Regions from separate parts of the Streptomyces sp. NPDC039430 genome, predicted to be linked through region 1. Evidence: riboswitches for the same ligand, from Rfam matches in the RefSeq annotation. Region 1 holds a riboswitch; each other region holds the start of a gene.

Region 1 (7,047 bases):
GGCCCCCCGTGGCGCCGGGCGCCGATAGGGTCGGGGGCATGGGCAGCAACCCGTACCCCCTGCCGAAACCGGCCACCCCCGCAGGCGCCGACGCTCTGGCCGCGCTCCTCGCGCGGCCCGGTGAGGCCGTCGTCGCGCTCGACTTCGACGGCACCCTCGCCGAGATCGTCCCCGACCCCGAACAGGCCCGCGCGCACCCGCGCGCCGTCCCCGCCCTGGCCGCGCTCGCGCCGCACGTCGCGTCGGTCGCGGTCGTCACCGGCCGCCCGGCCGGGGTCGCCGTGCGCTACGGCGGCTTCGCCGGAGTGCCGGGCCTGGACCATCTCGTGGTCCTCGGCCACTACGGCGCCGAGCGCTGGGACGCCGTCTCCGGGGCCGTCCGCACCCCCACCCCGCACGAGGGCGTCGCGGCGGCCCGCGCCGAACTCCCCGGTGTCCTCGACCGGTTCGGTGCCTGGCGCGGCACCTGGATCGAGGAGAAGGGCCAGGCGGTCGCGGTCCACACCCGCCGCGCCTCCGACCCGCAGGCCGCCTTCGACGCCCTGCGCGACCCGCTCACCGAACTGGCGGCCCGCCACGGCCTGATCGTCGAACCGGGCCGCATGGTCCTGGAGCTGCGCCCGCCCGGCATGGACAAGGGCGTGGCGCTGCTGGAGTACGTACGCGAGGTCGGCGCCAGGACGGTCCTGTACGCGGGCGACGACCTGGGCGACCTCCCGGCCTTCGCGGCGGTGGAGAAGCTCCGCTCGGACGGCCACCCGGGCCTGCTGGTCTGCATCGGCACGGAAGTACCCGAACTGGCCGACCGCGCCGACCTGCTGCTGCCGGGCCCGGCGGCGCTGGCGGACTTCCTGGCCGCGCTGGCGCAGGAGATGGCCTGAGGGACTCGCCGGCGCGCCCGCCCCGCCCGGAGCCTTCCCGGGCACGCCGGGCGCGCCGGGCGCGCCGGGCCTGTCGGGCTTCTCGGGCTTCTCGGGCTTCTCGGGCTTCTCGGGCTTCTCGGGTGTGTCAGGCGCGCAGCGCCGTCAGCTGGTCGAGGAACCACTGCTTCGGCGGCAGCGCCGTCGCCGCCGCGGCCAGCCGCTTGGCGCGTTCCGCGCGCTCGGCGGCCGGCATGGTCAGCGCCTCGTGGAGGGCCGTCGCCGTGGCGCTGATGTCGTACGGGTTCACCACCAGCGCGTCCTCGCCCAGCTCCTCGTACGCACCCGCCTCCCGCGACAGCACCAGCGCGCAGCCGCGCTCGGAGACGAGGGGGATCTCCTTCGCGACCAGGTTCATGCCGTCGCGGATCGGGTTGACCAGCGCCACGTCCGCCAGCCGGTAGGCGCCCAGCGAGCGGGCGAAGTCGTCCTCGACATGGAGGACGACCGGGACCCAGCCCTCCGTGCCGAACTCGGCGTTGATCTCGTCGGCCACCCGCTGGACCTCGGCGGTGTACTCGCGGTACACCGCCAGGTCCTGCCGGGACGGGTAGGCGAAGGCGACATGGACGACGCGTTCGCGCCATTCGGGACGGTCGGTCAGCAGCAGCCGGTAGGCGAGCAGCCCGCGCACGATGTTCTTCGACAGTTCCGTACGGTCCACCCGGACGATGGTCTTCCGCTCCTCGCCCGCGCTCGTCCGGCCGATCTGCCCGCGCAGGGTGACGATCCGCTCGTCCACGTCGGGGCGGTGCGCGCGCTCGCGCAGGAAGTCGCCGTCCGCGCCCAGGCCGTGCACCCCGATCGCGGTGTTGCCCGTCCCGCCCAGCAGCTCCGTGCAGCACGCCGTGAAGGCGCCCGCCCACCGGTGCGTCAGGAAAGCCGCGCGGTCCGCGCCGAGGATGCCGCGCAGGAGCTGGCGCGCGATGTCGTCGGGCAGCAGCCGGAAGTAGTCCACCGGCGCCCAGGGCGTGTGCGAGAAGTGCCCGATCCTCAGGTCGGGGCGCAGGGCGCGCAGCATCCCGGGCACCAGCGCCAGGTGGTAGTCCTGCACCAGCACGGCCGCGCCGTCGGCCGCCTCGTCGGCCAGCGCCTCCGCGAAGGCACGGTTGTACGTCTCGTACGACGCCCATCGCGCGCGGAACTCCGGGCCGAAGGACGGCTCCAGCGGGGTCTGGTAGAGCAGGTGGTGGACGAACCAGAGCGCGCTGTTGGCGACGCCGTTGTACGCGTCCGCGTACACCTCGGGCGCGATGCCCAGCATCCGCACCCGCTGGCCGCCCGTGTCGCCGGTGTCGAGCCGGCCGTCCGTGCGCCGTACCGCCTCGCGGTCGCCGTCCCCGAGCGCCGCGCACACCCACACCGCGTCCGCGTCCTGCCCGATGGCCGACAGGCCGGACACCAGCCCGCCGCCGCCCCGCTTGGCCTCCAGCGCGCCGTCGTCGCGCAGGGTGTACGAGACGGGGCCGCGGTTGGACGCGACGAGGACCTTGGCCCGGGAGGCCGGCTCGGTAACCATGTGCCGAAACCTAGCCCGTCGCGGAAACGCTCAAACGTACGGGCGCGGCCATGTCGGCGGCTGTGTCGACCGTCACGGGGGCGCCACTGCCGTCAGTCCCGCCACCGTCACGGGGGCGGCACCGCCGTCAGTCCCGCCGGCCGCGCAGCGCGGCCAGCGCGACGACCCCGGCGCCGCCCAGCGCGACCACCACCCCGCCCAGCAGCCACAGTCGCTCGATGGCGCTTCCCGCCCCGGCCAGCCGCGCGTGCGCGGCGGCGGCCAGCGGTCCGGCCAGCGCTCCGGCCCACACATGATTCATGCCCATAACCGGGCAATCTAGATAATTCACATGATCGCATCGCGTTACGCCGCGCGTCCGGCCGTGTACTCCGCGATCTCCCGCACCGGCGGCCGTTCCTCCGTGTCCACCGCGTGCGTACGCGGCACGAAACCGTTCTCGCCGCGCTCGAACTGCGTCAGCTCCGGCCGTACCAAGTGCGCCCGGGACAACCGCAGCTGCGCCGTACGGTAGATCGCCGCGGCCATCCGCCCCAGCGCCCGCTCGTCCTGATGACGGTGGATCCGCACCCCGACATCGACCTGCCCCAGCGCATCGAGCCCCGCCGTGTGCAGCGCGTCCACGAGCAGGCCCAGCTCCACGCCGTACCCGACGGGGAACGGCAGCCGCTCCAGCAGCGAGCGCCGCGCCGCGTACTCACCGCCCAGCGGCTGTACGAAACCGGCCAGCCGCGGCCAGTGCAGATTGAGCAGCGGCCTGGCCACCAGCTCGGTCACGCGCCCGCCCTGACCGCCCAGGCTCCCCTGCCCGCCCCGGTCGCCCCGGTCGCCCCGGTCGCCCCGGTCGCCCCGGTCGCCCCGGTCGCCCCGGTCGCCCCGGTCGCCCCGGTCGCCCCGGGCGCTCCGGTCGCTCCCGTCGTCCCGGTCGTCCCGGGCGCTCCGGTCGTCCGGGTGTCCCGCCGCGGGCTGGAGCAGCGGACGGTCGTACATCGCCTTCACGAACTGCATGTCCTGATCGGTCAGCAGCGGCCCCACGATCCCCGACACGAAATCGGCCGAGAACCGACGCAGATCGGCGTCCACGAAGCACACGACATCGCCGCTCGTCACCAGCAGCGACCGCCACAGCACCTCGCCCTTACCGGGCAGGGCCGGCAGCCGCGGCAGTATCGCGTCCCGGTCCTCCACGCGCGCGCCCGCCGCCGCCGCGACCGCGGCCGTCCGGTCGGTGGAACCGGAGTCGACCACCACCAGTTCATCGACGAGCCGCACCCGCTCCATCAGTTCGCGCCGGATCACGGACACGATCTCGCCGACCGTCTCCTCCTCGTTCAGCGCGGGAAGGACCACACTCACCGTCGTCCCGCGCGCGGCCTTCGCCACCATCAGCCGGTCGAGCGGGCGGTCGGCCACGGACCAGGAACGCCTGGTCAGCCAGTGCTCCACCTCTTCCAGCACGGTCGGTACTCCCTGTGCGTGTGCCATGAACGTGATCCATCTCGCGGTGCGGACGACTATCTCAACCGTGCGCTCCTTCGGTTACAGTCTTGAACAACACGAATGACCCACGCATGCCGGGGGTCGTTACGTGGAAAAACGCATCGGACCCCGGGTCCGGCGCCATAGCGCTCATCCAGAGGGACTGAGGGAACGGCCCGTTGAAGTCCCGGCAACCCTCCCGCCGACCATTCGAGGTCACGGTGGGGAAGGTGCCAATTCCGTCTCGTGGCGAAGTGCGTCGCGAGGAAGATGAGGAGAAAGGGCCTCGCCTCCATGGCTGTGCAGACCGCCGAACAGAACACCGACTCCGACACCGGGGCCGTTGATCTCGGACCCGCCGCCGCACTCTCGTGCCGCGAATGCGGAGAGCGCTTCGACCTCGGCCCGATCTTCGCCTGCGCGAGCTGTTTCGGGCCACTCGAAGTGGCGTACGACCTGCCGAGCGGCAGCCCCGAAGAGCTGAAGAAGCGCATCGCCGAGGGCCCCGACAACATCTGGCGCTACGCGCCGCTGCTGCCCGTCCCCGCCGACGTGGCCACGAAGCCCAATATCAACCCCGGCTTCACCAAGCTCGTCAAGGCCGACAACCTCGCCCGCGAACTGGGCGTCACCGGCTCCCTCCACATCAAGGACGACTCCGGCAACCCGACGCACTCCTTCAAGGACCGCGTCGTGGCCATCGCCGTCGAGGCCGCCCGCGCCTTCGGATTCACCACGCTCTCCTGCTCCTCCACGGGCAATCTGGCCGGGGCCGTCGGCGCCGCCGCCGCCCGCGCCGGCTTCCGCTCCTGCGTCTTCATCCCGCACGACCTGGAGCAGGGCAAGGTCGTCATGGCGGCGGTGTACGGCGGTGAACTCGTCGGCATCGAGGGCAACTACGACGACGTCAACCGCTTCTGTTCCGAGCTGATCGGCGACCCGCTCGGCGAGGGCTGGGGCTTCGTCAACGTCAACCTGCGCCCGTACTACGGCGAGGGCTCCAAGACGCTCGCGTACGAGATCTGCGAGCAGCTCGGCTGGCGGCTGCCCGACCAGATCGTCGTCCCGATCGCCTCGGGCTCACAGCTCACCAAGATCGACAAGGGTCTCCAGGAGCTGATCAAGCTCGGCCTCGTCGAGGACAAGCCGTACAAGATCTTCGGCGCCCAGGCCGAGGGCTGCTCGCCGGTGTCCACCGCCTTCAAGGCCGGACACGACGTCGTACGGCCGCAGAAGCCGGACACCATCGCCAAGTCCCTGGCGATCGGCAACCCGGCCGACGGCCCCTACGTCCTGGACATCGCGCGCCGCACCGGCGGCGCCGTCGAGGACGTCACCGACGAGCAGATCGTCGACGCGATCAAGCTGCTGGCGCGCACCGAGGGCATCTTCGCGGAGACGGCCGGGGGTGTGACCGTCGGCGTGACGAAGAAGCTGATCGAGGCCGGTGTCCTCGACCCGGCGCTCACCACCGTCGTCCTGAACACCGGCGACGGCCTCAAGACGCTCGACGCCGTCGCCCCGACGACCGGCCCGACCGCGACCATCCGCCCGAGCCTGGACGCGTTCCGCGACGCCGGCCTGGCCGGCAGCTGACGACCACCACGACGTTTCCGACGTTTCGGAAGACGGAAGGCAGAACACCACCATGAGCGTCAACGTCCGCATCCCCACCATTCTCCGTACGTACACCGGCGGCAAGGCCGAGGTCGCCGCCGAGGGGGCGACCCTCTCCGAGGTCATCCAGTCCCTGGAGGCCAACCACCCGGGCATCGCCGGCCGCGTCCTGGACGACCAGGGCAAGCTGCGCCGCTTCGTGAACGTGTACGTGAACGACGACGACGTCCGCTTCGAGCAGGGCCTGGAGACCGCCACCCCGGCGGGCGCCGGCGTCTCGATCATCCCCGCCGTCGCCGGAGGCTGACGCCAGGTCACCGCCGCGCGTCTTTTCTCCGCTCTGTGACTGGAACGGCCCCCTCCGTAAGAGAAGCGGAGGGGGCCGTTCTACATGGTTGAGCGCGGTAGAGTAGGGGAACGCCCCGCTGTCGCCGCTGCCGAAGGCATGCGAGAACGCGACAACATGAGGCCGATGTCGGAGTGCCGTATGCGCCGTAGGTGCGCTTTGCCCGGCCCGACTTGCCCTGGAACGCTGGGAATTCATCTCTATGTGTGTTCGGCCATGCCCAGAATTCTCGTCCGATTGACCTGTTGCAGAGGGCAGTTGGGCAGATACATTCAGCCGCGGTCGACGCGTTCCGGCGCGAAGTGTGGCCCCGTGCAAGGGCCAGTAATAGGGGAGTTAGGCATGGCTCAGGGCACCGTCAAGTGGTTCAACGCGGAGAAGGGCTACGGCTTCATCGCGGTAGACGGTGGTGCGGATGTATTCGTCCACTACAGCGCGATCCAGATGGACGGTTACCGCACCCTTGAAGAAGGTCAGCGAGTGGAGTTCGAGATCTCGCAGGGCCAGAAGGGTCCGCAGGCGGACATGGTCAAGCTCGCCGTCTGATCCCGGCGCGATCGGCCACCGACGCACTGACGTACACGTACTCACGCCGAAGGGTCCGCATCCCGAACAGGGGATGCGGACCCTTCGGGCGTTCCCGGTGTCCCCGCTCCTCCGGGGCGGCTTCCCATGTCCTGGAGCGGCGCGGGCACCGGGTGGCGGAGACCATGGGAGCTTGCACTCTCGGGGGTCGAGTGCTAATCATTGGCGTTAGCACTCTGCAAGTGAGAGTGACAACTTAAGGACCGGGTCGGTGAGGCCCGAAGAGCCGGTGGGGCAAGGAACCGCACGGCTCTCAGGCCGTCCGTCGCGGGCGCCAGCCACGGTCCGGAGCAATCCACCCCATGTCCGGGAGGACCACTTCACATGGCCAAGATCATCGCGTTCGACGAGGAGGCACGGCGCGGTCTCGAGCGCGGGATGAACCAGCTCGCCGACGCCGTCAAGGTCACCCTTGGCCCCAAGGGCCGGAACGTCGTCCTCGAGAAGAAGTGGGGCGCCCCCACGATCACCAACGATGGTGTGTCCATCGCCAAGGAGATCGAGCTCGAGGACCCGTACGAGAAGATCGGCGCCGAGCTGGTCAAGGAAGTCGCCAAGAAGACGGACGACGTCGCCGGTGA
Region 2 (7,047 bases), on a different contig from region 1:
CGGGTGCGCGGTCACGAATCCCAGCGCGAGCTGGATCATGGTCAGGCCCGCCTCGTCCGCGACGTCGGCCAGCTGCTCGACGGCATCGAGCCTGGCCCGGTTGGAGGGGATGGTGGTGTCGAAGCGCTGCGGCATCAACGTCGAGCGGCTGGTGGTGATGGCCCGGCCCGCGCGGATCGCGCCCGACAGCCAGCCCGAGGCCAGCGGGCTCCACGCCAGCACGCCGAGCCCGTATTCCTCGGTCACGGGCAGTACGTGGGTCTCGATCCCGCGCTGCAGGACCGAGTAGCTGGGCTGTTCGGTGACATACCGGCCGAGGTGGTGGTCCCGGGCGGCCCACTGGGCTTGCACGAGGCGGTACGCGGGGAACGTCGAGGAGCCGAAGTACCGGATCTTTCCGGCGCGCTGCAGGTCGGTCAGCGCCGACAGCGTCTCCTCGTCGCCGGTGCGCGGGTCCCATCGGTGGATCTGGTAGAGATCGACGTGGTCGACGCCGAGACGGCGCAGGCTGTTGTCCAGCTCGGTGACCAGCCAGCGGCGCGAACCGCCCTGATGGTTGCGCTCGCCGCCCATCGGCATGCCCGCCTTCGTGGCCAGCACGATGTCGTCACGGCGGCCGGCGATGGCCTTGCCGACGATCTCTTCCGACTCACCGTCGCTGTACATGTCGGCGGTGTCGATGAGGTTGATCCCGCCCTCAAGAGCGGCATCGACGATGGCGGTGGCCTCGTCCTGGGTGGTGCGCCCGATCTTGCCGAAGTTCATCGCGCCGAGTGCGAGTGAGCTGACCTGCACGCCGGTGCGGCCCAAGGTGCGGTACTGCATGACCGTGTTCCTCCATTGCGGATGAAGCGTGGTGGCATCACGTGGTGACAGGGCGTGGCGACAACGGTGTGATGTGGTCGCCGGACCCGTGCTCCGGCATGATGAGTAAACGGAACATCGTTCCGTTACGAACAATACGGAACACTGTTCCGTTTTGCAAGCGCGGTGGCGGAGGGGTGACGCGGCGCGGTGGAGGGGGCGGTGGCGACGTCATGTGCCGGCCGGCAGCAGCGCGGTGATCGCCGCGACGGCGGCTCGCGGTTCGTCGGCGTGACAGCGGATCGTATGAACCTCGGTGCGCCGTCCCCACAGGCCCACGGCGGTGACCGGGCGGGCCAGCTCGACAGTGATCGAGGTCTGCGATGCGACGGCCACGACCAGCACCGCGTCCTCGGACTTGTTCGCGTCGGGGAACCGGAGGTCATGGCGGGCGGACACGATCAGGTGGAGCGGAATCCGAAGGTCGAGCCGTGCTCCGCGGCGTATCCGCAGCCCGCCAGGGCCCACGGTGTGCGGGCGGGTGACGGCGGCGGCGTGCAGCCCCAGCGCGAGAAACACCGTGTAGAGGTCGACCAGCAGCATGATCAAGTGGGCGACCGGAAAGGGGGCGAGGAGGAACCACATCCCGATCGCCTCGATCACCAGCACGAACACCAGCCCGTACATCGTGGGTGCTTGAGCACGCGCGTACCCGACAGAGCTGTCGGCGCCCCCGACCCCGTGCGTGCGCCGGACCGCCCACAGTCCGAGGCTCACCATCCAACGCGCCTCGTGTGCTGCCAGCCGTCGAGTCCGTGCGACGAGTTCCCCGGTCCTCGTGCGCCTCAGTGAATCAGAGGAAGATCGCCGAATTCCTCCGAATCCTTCGATAAACCGAAGAGGAGAGCCTGATGGTGCGCATTGACATTCTGATCGATCGCGCAGAGACTCCCTCCCATGTATGAGGTCCCGCTGCTCACCCGCGAGCTGTGCGTCGACCTCCTTCGTGTGTCCAGCGCACGCTGTTGACCCTCCAGCCCGCCCCCGTATGGCGTCCGCGACGATGGACGGGAAGCCGCTCGTCCTGAGGCCGGGCGGGCGTGCGCGCGGCCGCCCGGTGACGTCCTGACCGGTGCCGGACCCGGCGATATGCGTCGCCCCCGACCGCGTGCGGGTGCGATACAACCCGGTTCGCCGCCATCGCCGCCATCGCCGCCGCGCCGGCCGAGCAGAGATCGGAATCATGATGAGTCTGGAATTCCTCTGGTACATCCCCAACACCATCGAACCGGGCCACCGCGGCGACGACACGACGACCGGCTGGGGCTCCATCGAGTACTCCACCGAGCTCGCCCGCACGGCGGAGGCGCACGGCTGGGGCGGCGCGCTCCTGGGTACCGGCTGGGGGCGCCCGGACACCTTCACCCTCGCCACCGCGCTGGCCGCCCGGACCAGCACCTTCAAGCCCTTGATCGCGATCCGCCCCGGCTACTGGCAGCCGGCCCACTTCGCCGCCGCGGCGGCGACACTCGACCAGCTCAGCCGCGGCCGGGTCCTGGTCAACATCGTCAGCGGACTCGACAATCCGGCCGCCTACGGCGACCTGCGCAGCGACCCCGCGCAGCGGTACGCCCGCACCCAGGAGTTCCTGCACCTCGTACGGCGTCTGTGGACCGAGGAGGGCGTGACGTTCGACGGCGAGTACTTCCAGGTCAGCGGATCCACGGTCGCACCAGGCCCGTACGTCACCGATACGAGGGCGCATCCGACGCTCTACTTCGGCGGCGCCTCCGAGGCCGCGGAACGGGTGTCGGCGGCGGAGGCGGACGTCCAGCTCTTCTGGGGCGAACCACTCGACGGCCTCGCCGAACGCATCGACCGGCTCAAGGCGTTGAGCGAGCAGGTGGGACGCCGGCACCAGCCCCTCCAGTTCGGACTGCGGATCACCACGCTGGTGCGCGACACCACGGAGGAGGCATGGCGGGCGGCCGAGGAGAAGGTCGCGAAGATGACGGAGGACTCGGGGGAGTCCACCTGGACGGGGAACCGCTGGACCGCCACCGGACAGCAGCGGCTCTTCGACCTCGCCGCGCGCGGCGAGGTCCTCGACACCTGCCTGTACACCACTCCCGGCAAGGTCGGCGGCGGGGGAGCGGCGACCACCTGGCTGGTCGGCTCGGCCGCCGACGTGGCCACGGCACTGGGCAACTACCGCGCGCTGGGCATCACCCACTTCGTCCTCTCCGACACCCCGTACAAGCAGGAGACCGTCCGTATCGGGGACCAGCTGCTGCCCAGGCTGCGCTGACCTCCGCGACCGGCGGCGCGACGCCGGTCACCCTCGCCGTCGTGCCCGGGGCTCAGGCCGCGTCGGGTACCGCCTCGATCCCGCTCCGGAAGGCCGGGTGGTCGCCGAGGCGGCTCACGTAGGCCCGGAGCCGGGGGTACGAGCGGAGGGTGCCGGCCGGGCCGAGATGGACGAGCGCCACCCACAGGTCCACGTCCGCGGCCGTCAGATCCTCGCCCAACGCGTGTGGCTGTGCGGCGAGTTGACGGTCCAGCCGGCTCAGTGCCGCCGAGCGTCCCGGGGACTGGGCGGCCGGGGTGATCTCCCGGTCCAGCAGGTCGCGGAGGGCGTCGATGTCCGGGGCGAGTGCCGGCGGGTTGAGGGGGGAGGGGCGCGCTTCGTCATGGCCGGAGAACAGGCTCGCGAGGTCGCGGAGGATCCCGTCGGTATCGTTGCTGACGATGCGTCCGCTCCAGCGGTCGCGCAGCGCGGGCGCGGTGAACGGCCCGTCGTAGTGGTGCACCGTCGCCTCGTACGCGCCGCGCAGCGAGGCGAAGGCGTCGGGCGTTCCGGCGGGGTGTGTCAGGAGCGTGGTGCCGACCGAGTCCTTCAGGCCGAGCAGGTCGAGGGTGACCGAGATGCGCAGTGAGCGGGGACAACACGCCGACAGGTAAAGGTCGTAACGGTGCGGTGCCGGGTAGAAGCCGCCGGCGAGGCCGACGCCGATCCGGCTGTGGAAGTGGTGCGGGCGGGGCGGCGCGGTGGCTCCCCTGGGACGAAGCCTCGAAGCGGACGGATTCTCATGACAGCCACCGGAGGTGGCCGTGCTGGAACTGCGCGAAGCTGTCTCGGGCATGACTCTCCCTTGGGGAACGAGGAAGCCACTGCCGCCTTGTGGGCACCAGCGGCCGGATGCGGAGCGACTGCGCTTTTCGCACGGGTCCGGATCGCGCGGACCGTCGGCGGATCAGTAAGCGCTGGAGACACGCAGGAGATCGATGTGCAGGCGCCTCGTCAAGCCGTTCCTGGGCATTGCCACCCGTTCCAACCTCCGGGGCTCGCGAGACGCGAGACCGCGCTTGCCCCGCCGCGCCGGCGGGACCCGGTCGTCACCCGGAGCACCCCGTCGCGGTGGAAGGGTTGCCTGTCGGCGGGCCGGGGCCGATGACCACATGCGCGGGCGAACCCACGCCGTGGCGCTGACAATCGTGACCGTCCACATCAGTCTCGGTGCGCTCCGTGACGCCGTCAAGGAAGCCGGGCGCTCGGTCTCACCTGATGGTCACTCGCGTACACGCGCGGTGGGTCCGGCGAAAGAAATCCCGACCGCCGGAAGAAAGGGAATAGCCGGGCTGTTGTCGCTGCTGACGTTTGTGTGGTGTGCCCTTGGGGGAGCCACGAGCGCGAGGCCGACAAGGCCCCGGGGCCCAGGAGGCCGCCGGGCCGGAAGGGCGGAGGTGAGGTACATGCGTCCCGTGTCCCGCAGCCGTGCCGTGGCACCCGCCCCGCCCCGCCCTCTGCACCTGTACTCCCGGACGCACATCGACCTGCTGCGCGTGGCCGGCGCGCTCTGTCGCGCGTGACCGCTTGCCCTCACGCGTGACCTGCTGTCCTCCAGCCGCACCCCGAGTGCGGGTGTCGGCTCCCCTCGTACGGCTGATCAGGAAGGCGTCACTCCCTTGTCCTCGTCACCCTCCCCGCTGCACCTCGCCGTCGCCCTCGACGGTGCCGGCTGGCACCCGGCCGCCTGGCGCGAGCCCGTCGCGCGCCCCGGTGAACTGCTCACCGCCGCCTACTGGACCGACCTCGTGACCGAGGCCGAGCGCGGTCTGCTCGACTTCGTGACCATCGAGGACGCGCTCGGTCTCCAGTCCTCGTCGTTCACCGGACCCGACGGCCGCACCGACCAGGTCCGCGGCCGTCTGGACGCCGTTCTCATCGCCGCGCGGGTCGCCCCGCTGACCCACCACATCGGCGTGGTGCCGACGGTCGTGGCCACCCACACGGAGCCGTTCCACCTCTCCAAGGCGATCGCCACCCTCGACTATGTGAGCACCGGCCGCGCCGGCCTGCGCGTACAGATCACGGCACGCCAGAACGAGGCCGCGCACTTCGGACGCCGTACGTTCCCGCCGTTCCGCCGGGAGGACTACGACACGCCCGCTGTACGGGAGATCGTGGCCGATGCCTTCGACGAGGCCGCGGACTACGTCGAGGTCGTGCGCCGGCTCTGGGACAGCTGGGAGGACGACGCGGAGATCCGGGACGTCGCCACCGGCCGTTTCATCGACCGCGACAAGCTCCACTACATCGACTTCGAGGGCAGGCACTTCAGCGTCAAGGGCCCCTCCATCACGCCCCGCCCACCCCAGGGCCAGCCACTCGTCAGCGCCCTCGCCCACTCCACCAGCGGCTACCGGCTGGTGGCACGGGCCGCCGACATCGGTTACGTCACCCCGTCCGGCGCGGGCCAGGCCCGCGCCGTCGTCGAGGAGATCCGCGCCGAGCAGACCGCGGCAGGCCGCGCCCACGAGACCCTGCACGTCTTCGGCGACCTGGTGGTCTTCCTCGACGACGATCCCGCCGAGGCGGCGGCCCGCCGGGAGCGCCTGGACGGCCTCGCGGGATCCCCGTACACCAGCGACGCCCGGATCTTCACCGGCACCCCGGCCCAACTCGCCGATCTGCTGCAGGAACTGGCGTCGGCGGGGCTGTCCGGCTTCCGGCTGCGCCCCGCCGTCGCCGGTCACGACCTTCTGGCGATCACCCAGCGCCTGGTCCCCGAACTCCAGCGCCGGGGCGCCTTCCGCCGCGTGTACGAGGCCGGCACCCTGCGCGGGCTGCTCGGGCTCGCCCGCCCGGCCAACCGCTACGCCGCCGCCCCGACCGCCTGAGCCCGAAGGAGCCTCCTCCCATGAGCAAGCCGCTCAAGCAGATCCACCTCGCGGCCCATTTCCCCGGCGTCAACAACACCACCGTGTGGAGCGACCCCGAGGCCGGCAGCCATATCGAGTTCAGTTCCTTCGCGCACCTCGCGAAAACCGCCGAACGCGCCAAGTTCGACTTCCTGTTCCTCGCCGAGGGACTGCGACTGCGTGAACAGGGCGGCAAAATATATGACTTGGACGTCGTCGGCCGTCCCGACACCTTCACCGTCCTCGCCGCGCTGGCCGCCGTCACCGAACACCTCGGCCTCACCGGCACCATCAACTCCACCTTCAACGAGCCCTACGAGGTGGCCCGCCAGTTCGCCAGCCTCGACCACCTCTCGGGCGGACGGGCCGCCTGGAACGTGGTCACCTCCTGGGACGCCTTCACCGGCGAGAACTTCCGGCGCGGCGGCTTCCTCCCGCAGGAGGAGCGCTACTCGCGTGCCAAGGAGTTCCTCTCCACCGCGAACGAACTCTTCGACTCCTGGCGCGGGGACGAGATCGTCGCCGACCGGGAGACCGGTACCTTCCTGCGGGACGCGCAGGCCGGAGCCTTCGTCCACCAGGGCCCGCACTTCGACATCCGGGGGCAGTTCAACGTCCCGCGCAGCCCGCAGGGCCGTCCGGTGATCTTCCAGGCCGGGGACTCCGACGAGGGACGCGAGTTCGCCGCGTCGAGCGCCGACGCCATCTTCAGCCGGTACGCCACCCTCAAGGAGGGCCAGGCGTTCTACACCGACGTCAAGGGCCGTCTGGCCCGGTACGGCCGCGGCCACGACCAGCTGCTGATCCTGCCCGCCGCGAGCTTCGTGCTCGGCGACACCGACACCGAGGCGGAGGAACTGGCCCGTGTGGTGCGCCGCCAGCAGGTGAGCGGGGCCACGGCCATCAAGCACCTGGAGTTCGTCTGGAACCGGGACCTGTCCGCGTACGACCCGGACGGCCCGCTGCCCGAGATCGACCCCGACCTCGGCGAGCACACCATCGCCCGGGGGCGCGCCCAGGTACGGATGTACCGCGACCCGC
Region 3 (7,047 bases), on a different contig from region 1:
CTGCCCGGCACCACGCCGGCCCCCTCGAAGAGCGGCGGTCCCGGTGCCACCCCGGGCGACGCCGTCGTACCGGGCCCCTCGGCCACCGACGGTGATGACGATGACGACCGCGGTGACGACACCGGTGAAGACGGCTGACTCGCGCCGTATCTCCGCCCGGGTACGGATCCTCCTCTGGCTGCTGGTCGTGATGACGGCCGCGCTGGCCGCCGTGGCCACCACCACCCGCTCGATCCTGCTGCGGGACGCCGACCAGCGGATCAGCCAGCTGCTCACCCAGGAGACCGGCGAGTTCGCGAACTTCGTCGACCACGGTGTCGATCCGCAGACCGGCGAGCGGTTCGGCGACCCGCGCGGACTGCTCCGGGTCTTTCTGCAGCGCCAGTACTCCGACCCGGACGAGGAACTGCTCGGCCTGACCCGGGCCGCCGGACCCAAGCCGCATGTGATCCGCCAGCGCCGTGACCTCCCCGACCGGACCGCGCTGTGGCGCGACGACGACGCGCTGACCCGGATCTTCGCCTCCGAGGCGGCCTCCGGCACCCTGCACCGCCCGCAGGGCGAGCTGCGCTGGGCGAAAGTGCGGATAGACCCCGCCGGCGACACGGCGCCCGGCGCCTTCGTCGTCGCTTTCCACGCCGACCAGGAACGGGCCATCGCGGACGAGACGTTCCGCACGCTGCTGGCCATCTCGGGGGTGGCGCTGCTGATGACGACCGGCATCGGCTGGGCCGTCGCGGGCCGCATACTCGCGCCGGTACGGGTCGTCCGGATGACCGCGGCGCAACTCACCGAGCAGGACCTCACCCGCCGCATCCCCGTGAAGGGCCGGGACGACATCGCGGCGCTCGCCGAGACCTTCAACGGGATGCTCGACCGGCTGGAGCGGGCGTTCGCCGCGCAGCGCGAGTTCGGCCGGGTTCTGCCACACCCTGCCCGCCTCCGCGAAACCCGTCGCGCTCTTCGCCGACCTGCCCGGCACCCCCACCTACACCCCGCGTGATCTGCTCCGGCTCTCCGCCGTACTCGCACCGCTCACAGCAGCCCTCGTCCTGCTCTTCGCCCTCGCCGTCTGGCCACTGCTCGGCGTGCCCGTTCGTCTGGAGACCCAGCCATGAGCTACCGCATCGCCATCGCCCCCAGCGGCTTCAAGGAATCCCTGTCCGCCCGCCAGGTCGCCGAGTCCATCGCCGAGGGCCTGCTCAGGGTGGTGCCCGACGCGGAGGTCGATCTGATTCCGCTGGTGGACGGCGGCGAGGGCACCGCCGAGGCGCTGGCCGCCGCGACCGGCGGCCGGCTGGTCCCGTACACCGCGACCGGCCCGGTCGGTGACCCCGTCGGCAGCCACTTCGCGCTCCTCGGGGACACCGCGCCCGGTGCGGCGACCGCCGTCGTCGAAATGGCCGCCGTCGCGGGCCTCTCGCTCGTCCCGGCCGGCCGGCGCGACCCGGGTACCACCACGACATACGGCGTCGGCCAGCTCATCGGCGCCGCACTCGACCTGGGCGTGCGGCGCGTCCTCGTCGGCTGCGGCGACTCCGGCACGTCCGACGGCGGCGCGGGGGCGCTGCGCGCACTGGGCGCCCGGCTCCTGGACCACCGGGGCCGGGAGCTGCCCCCGGGCGGCGCGGCGCTGCGCGCGCTCGACCGTATCGATACGAGCGGACTCGACCCGCGGCTGCCCGGCACCGAACTGCTGGTCGCCTGCAACCCGTTCAATGTCCTGTGCGGCCCGCGCGGGGTGGCGCGGGTGTTCGGCCCGCAGAAGGGCGCCACCCCGGCCCGGGTGGAGGAACTGTCCCTGGCGCTCGATCACTGGGCGGCCGTCCTCACCCGGGACCTGTCCCCCGGAACCGACCTGCGCGCCGCACCCGGCACGGGCGCCTCCGGCGGTCTCGGAGCCGGTCTCGCCGCGCTCGGCGCGCGCCTGCTGCCCCGCTTCGACGTCCTGCTCGACCGGCTCGACCTCGACGCCCGGCTGGCCCGCGCCGATCTGGTGATCACCGCCGAGGGCGCGCTCGACCACCAGACCGTACGCGGCAAGATCCCGGCCGAAGTGGCCCGTCGCGCCCACGCGTCCGGAGTGCCGGTCCTGGTGCTGGCCGGCACCATCGGCCAGGGCGCCCACGAGGTGCGGGCCCTGGGGGTCGACGCGTACAGCTCGATCATTCCCGCGCCGGTGGCACTGCCAGAAGCCCTCGACCGCGGCGGTGAGTTCCTCGCCGACGCGGCCGAACGCGCCCTGCGGATGGTCCTGCTGGGCACCCGCCTCGCGCCCGTCGCGGCCTGAGTCAGCCGCGGTCGGGAACGCAGCGGCCGTCCTCCGTACGGTAGTTCCACCGCGCGCCGTCGGTCACCAGCTCCCGCACGGCCCGGACGAACCGGTCCACATGCTCGTCCGGTGTCCCGGCGCCGAAGCTGACCCGGATCGCGTTGAGCGACCGCTCGCCCGGCTCGGCCTCCGGGGCGCCGCACTCCCCCGGGTCCTGCGGGTCGCTGTCCAGCAGCGTCCGTACCAGCGGGTGGGCGCAGAAGAGCCCGTCCCGTACGCCGATGCCGTACTCCGCGGAGAGCGCGGCGGCGAAGTGCGAGCTGTTCCACCCCTCGACCACGAACGAGAGCACCCCGACCCGCGGCGCGTCGTCACCGAACAGCGAGAGCACCCTCACCTCGGGCACCCCGGCCAGCCCCTCCCGCACCCGGGCCACGAGCCGCTGCTCGCGCGCCACCAGCGCGTCGAACCCGGCGTCGGTGAGCGCCTTGCAGGCCGACGCGATCGCGTACACCCCGATGACATTGGGCGAACCGGCCTCATGACGGGCCGCCGTGGTGTGCCAGTCGACATCCACCCCGCCGTCGGCCCGGCGCGCCACCTTTCGGCTGGCGCCGCCCCCGGCGAGATACGGCTCCGCGTCCCGGAGCCAGTCGGCCCGCCCCGCGAGCACCCCGGATCCGAACGGCGCGTACAGCTTGTGCCCGGAGAAGGCCACCCAGTCGACGTCCAGCTCGGCGATGTCCACGGGGTGGTGCGGCGCGAGCTGAGCGGCGTCCAGCACGATCCGGGCGCCCCCCGCGTGCGCGGCGGCGGCCAACTCCCGTACGGGCCACAGCTCGCCGGTCACATTGGACGCACCGGTCACACAGACCAGCGCGGGCCCCGCGGCGGCCCGCCCGGCGAGCGCCCGCTCCAGCGTGGCGACGGCCTCGTCGGGCGTCCTGGGCGCGTTCAGATACGTCACCCGCGCGTCCCGCCACGGCAGCAGGGCCGCGTGGTGCTCGGTCTCGAACACGAACACCTCGCACTCCGCGGGGAGCACGGCCGCCAGCAGATTGAGCGAGTCGGTGGTCGAGCGGGTGAAGACGACCTGGTCATCGGCGCGGCAGCCGAGGAACTCCGCGACCGTCCGGCGGCTGTTCTCGAACAGATCCGTGGAGAGCTGCGAGAGATAACCGGCGCCCCGGTGGACACTGCCGTAGTACGGGGCGTACGCGGCGACGTCGTCCCACACCCGCTGGAGGGCGGGGGCGCTGGCGGCGTAGTCGAGCGCGGCGTAGGTGACCTCGCCACCGGTGACGAGCGGGACGCTCACCTCACGCCCGAGCACGGGCAGCGGGGCGGCGCAGGCGGGGTCGTCGGAGAGGGTCGTGGCGGCGGCGTTCGGGCGTGCGGACATGGCGATATCTCCCGGCGGGACAAGTCGGAACGGCTTCAAGTCCCCGCGAGGCGCGGCGTGCGCCAGCGGTGCGCGGCTGTGCCGCGGTGGTCGCGGGGGTGTGCCTCAACGCACGGGTCGCCGTACGGAGGTGTTGAAGAGGGGGCGTGATCGCCCTAACGCATTCGCTTGCTCACGAGACTGCTCCCTTGAGGACCAGGACCCCAAAGGTGGCAGGGGTCCGCGCTTGCCGCGGACCTCGCTGCCCACGGCCTGGTCTTCACCCGGGGCACCCCGCCACGGACGGAGGGTTGCCGGACAGCGAGCCGGGGCCTTAATCGCTGTCACTCATGACCTTGCCGAAGATTATGCCATACGGGTGCCGGACGGTAGATGGGGGCCGGGCTTCCTGCCGGGGCGCCGAAGGCGGCCGGCGCACGGCCCCCACCTACCGGTCCTACGACTGCGACGCGGCGATCCAGCGGGCGAGAGCCCGGCCCGCTTCGCCCGAGTCGATCGACTCCGCCGCCTTCTCCATTCCCGCCGACAGCTGCGCCTCCAGCGACTCCCCCGTCGGATCCAGCGCCACCAGCGCCGCCGCCGAGTTCAGCAGCACCGCGTCCCGCACCGGCCCCGTCTCCCCCGCCAGCAGCCGCCGCGCGACGTCCGCGTTGTAGGAGGCGTCCGCGCCGCGCAGCGCCTCCACGGGCACCAGTTCGAGGCCCACGTCCCGCGGGTCGAAGGCCTCCTCGGAGACCTTGCCGTCCCGGACGACCCATACCCGTGATGTCGCGGTGGTGGTCAGCTCGTCGAGGCCGTCGTCGCCGCGGAAGACCAGCGCGGAGGAGCCGCGCTCGGCCAGTACGCCCGCGATGATCGGCGCCATCCGGGCGTCGGCGACACCCGTCGCCTGCGCGCGGACCCTCGCCGGGTTGGTCAGCGGGCCCAGGAAGTTGAAGGTGGTGCGGATGCCCAACTCGCCTCGCGCGGCGGCCACATGACGCAGGGCGGGGTGGAACTTCACGGCGAAGCAGAAGGTGATGCCCGCTTCCTCGGCGACCTCGGCGACCCGCTGCGGGGTCAGTTCCAGGTTGACGCCGAGCTTCTCCAGTACGTCGGAGGCTCCGCTCGCCGAGGACGCGGCGCGGTTGCCGTGCTTGACGACCTTCGCGCCGGTGCCGGCGACCACGATCGAGGACATGGTCGAGATATTGACGGTCTTGGCGCCGTCGCCGCCGGTGCCGACGATGTCGACGGTCCTGCCGGGCACCTCGATGAGGTTGGCGTGCGCGTACATCGCGCGGACGAGGCCGCTGATCTCCGCGACCGTCTCGCCCTTGGCCCGCAGCGCGACGACGAAGCCGGCGATCTGGGCATCGGTGGCCTCGCCGCGCATGATCCGGTCCATCGCCCAGGCGGTGGCGTCCGCGCTCTGGTCGGCGCCGCTCAGCAGCGCGTCCAGTACGCGGGGCCAGGTGCGGGCCGCCGTGGTGTCGCCTCCGACGGGGGTCACAGCGCTCATGCTCGCTCCTGGGTGTCCGGGTCCAATGCGTGGGCCGTGTGTGCGGCCTGTGGCCAGCCTATCGGCGCGTACCGGCGCGCAGGGCGGATGCCCGTACTCCGGAACAGGGCGTACGCCGAGGGCCCCGGCCGGTTCCCTCGCGGAAGACCGGGCCGGGGCCCTCGGTGGTGGCGACCTGGTGAGGCCGGGCGGGATCAGTGGTGGCCGTGGCCGCTGGTGATCTCCTTGTACTCCTCGGCGGTGGGCTTGGGAATCTGGTTGCCCTCGCCGTAGTAGCCCTTGCTCAGCTTCGTGCGGAGCTTCTCGCCGGGGCTCACCTTGCGCTCCACGCCGTTCTCGTCGACCGTGGGGCCGATCTCGGCCGGCTTGTACTGCTCGTGCGCGGTGAGCTTGTGCAGGTCTCCCTGCTCCAGCGGGGTGTGGACCTCGATGAACTCACCGTGCGGCAGCCGCTTGATGACACCGGACTCGCGTCCGTGCAGCACCTTCTCGGCGTCGCGCCGCTGGAGACCCAGGCAGATCCGCTTGGTGACGATGAAGGCGATGACCGGTCCGGCGAAGAAGGCGATCCGGACGAACCAGGTGATCGCGTTGATCGACAGATGGAAGTGCGTCGCCCACAGGTCGTTACCGCCACCCACCAGCAGGATGAAGTACCAGGTCAGCCAGGCCACACCGAAGGCCGTACGGGTCGGTGCGTTGCGCGGGCGGTCCAGGATGTGGTGCTCGCGGTTGTCACGGGTGACCCAGGACTCGATGAACGGGTAGACCGCGATCGCGACCAGCACCAGCGGGAAGATCACCAGCGGGATGAAGACACCCAGGGCGAGGGTGTGTCCGGCGAAGTTGATCTCCCAGCCGGGCATCACACGGATGAGTCCCTCGGAGAAGCCCATGTACCAGTCGGGCTGGGCGCCGGTGGACACCTGGTCGGGACGGTACGGACCGAGAGCCCAGATCGGGTTGATCGTGGCGATCGCGGAGACGATCGCGATCACACCGAAGACCAGGAAGAAGAAGCCTCCGGCCTTCGCCATGTAGACCGGCAGCAGCGGCATGCCCACGACGTTCTTGTTCGTACGGCCGGGGCCCGCGAACTGCGTGTGCTTGTGGTAGAAGACCAGGATCAGGTGGGCCACCACCAGGCCGAGCATGATGCCTGGCAGCAACAGGATGTGGACCGAGTAGAACCGGGCCACGAAGTCGCCGCCGGGGAACTCCCCGCCGAACAGGAACATCGACAGATACGTTCCGACGACCGGCACCGACAGGACCGCGCCCTGCATGAACCGGACACCGGTGCCGGACAGCAGGTCGTCCGGGAGCGAGTAACCGGTGAACCCGGTGAACATGCCCAGGACGAACAGCAGGAAGCCGAACAGCCAGTTGACCTCGCGCGGCTTGCGGAACGCGCCCGTGAAGAAGACACGCATCATGTGGACCAGCATGGCCGCGAGGAAGATCAGCGCGGCCCAGTGGTGGATCTGCCGGATCAGCAGTCCGCCGCGGACGTCGAAGCTGATGTCCATCGTGGAGGCGAACGCCTCCGACATCATCACGCCCTGGAGCGGGACGTAGCTGCCGTGGTACTCCACCTCGTTCATCGACGGGTGGAAGAACAGCGTCAGATACACACCCGTGAGGATGATGATGATGAAGCTGTAGAGGCAGATCTCGCCGAGCATGAAGGACCAGTGGTCCGGGAAGATCTTCCGCATGTTGGCCTTGGCCAGGCCGTAGATGCCCAGCCTGCCGTCCGCCCAGTCGGCGACCCGCTCACCGGCGGGCGCCTTGCGGTTCTTGTCGTCAGCGGTACTCATCCGCGCTCCCAGAAGGCAGGGCCGACGGGCTCGTCGAAGTCGCCGAGCGCTT

What was found. A riboswitch is a leader RNA that binds a small molecule or an ion and turns the genes downstream of it on or off. The one in region 1 is predicted to bind S-adenosylmethionine.
Region 2: linked by a shared signal. The riboswitch ahead of ACZ7LS_RS12330 (glutathione S-transferase family protein) and the one ahead of thrC (threonine synthase) in region 1 are both predicted to bind S-adenosylmethionine.
Region 3: linked by a shared signal. The riboswitch ahead of ACZ7LS_RS01055 (aminotransferase class V-fold PLP-dependent enzyme) and the one ahead of thrC (threonine synthase) in region 1 are both predicted to bind S-adenosylmethionine.

What each region holds. Positions count from the first base shown of each region.
Region 1 is NZ_JBVKAK010000010.1:187,866-194,912, forward strand. It holds gene otsB (trehalose-phosphatase) at 39-881, shown strand; gene ACZ7LS_RS25315 (alpha,alpha-trehalose-phosphate synthase (UDP-forming)) at 1,009-2,439, opposite strand; gene ACZ7LS_RS25320 (hypothetical protein) at 2,567-2,746, opposite strand; gene ACZ7LS_RS25325 (glucosyl-3-phosphoglycerate synthase) at 2,785-3,897, opposite strand; SAM riboswitch class I at 4,066-4,195, shown strand; gene thrC (threonine synthase) at 4,213-5,514, shown strand; gene ACZ7LS_RS25335 (ubiquitin-like small modifier protein 1) at 5,567-5,842, shown strand; gene ACZ7LS_RS25340 (cold-shock protein) at 6,224-6,427, shown strand; gene groL (chaperonin GroEL) at 6,791-7,047, shown strand, end outside.
Region 2 is NZ_JBVKAK010000004.1:92,108-99,154, reverse strand. It holds gene ACZ7LS_RS12345 (aldo/keto reductase) at 1-825, opposite strand, end outside; gene ACZ7LS_RS12340 (hypothetical protein) at 1,036-1,584, opposite strand; gene ACZ7LS_RS12335 (LLM class flavin-dependent oxidoreductase) at 2,048-3,112, shown strand; gene ACZ7LS_RS12330 (glutathione S-transferase family protein) at 3,165-3,947, opposite strand; SAM riboswitch class IV at 4,162-4,305, opposite strand; gene ACZ7LS_RS12325 (putative leader peptide) at 4,264-4,674, shown strand; gene ACZ7LS_RS12320 (LLM class flavin-dependent oxidoreductase) at 4,771-5,985, shown strand; gene ACZ7LS_RS12315 (NtaA/DmoA family FMN-dependent monooxygenase) at 6,006-7,047, shown strand, end outside.
Region 3 is NZ_JBVKAK010000001.1:243,271-250,317, forward strand. It holds gene ACZ7LS_RS01035 (small hydrophilic protein) at 1-138, shown strand, start outside; partial or broken gene ACZ7LS_RS01040 (HAMP domain-containing protein) at 95-913, shown strand; partial or broken gene ACZ7LS_RS01045 (SLC13 family permease) at 903-1,118, shown strand; gene ACZ7LS_RS01050 (glycerate kinase family protein) at 1,115-2,290, shown strand; gene ACZ7LS_RS01055 (aminotransferase class V-fold PLP-dependent enzyme) at 2,292-3,674, opposite strand; SAM riboswitch class IV at 3,892-4,009, opposite strand; gene trpD (anthranilate phosphoribosyltransferase) at 4,111-5,175, opposite strand; gene qcrB (cytochrome bc1 complex cytochrome b subunit) at 5,370-6,995, opposite strand; gene qcrA (cytochrome bc1 complex Rieske iron-sulfur subunit) at 6,992-7,047, opposite strand, start outside.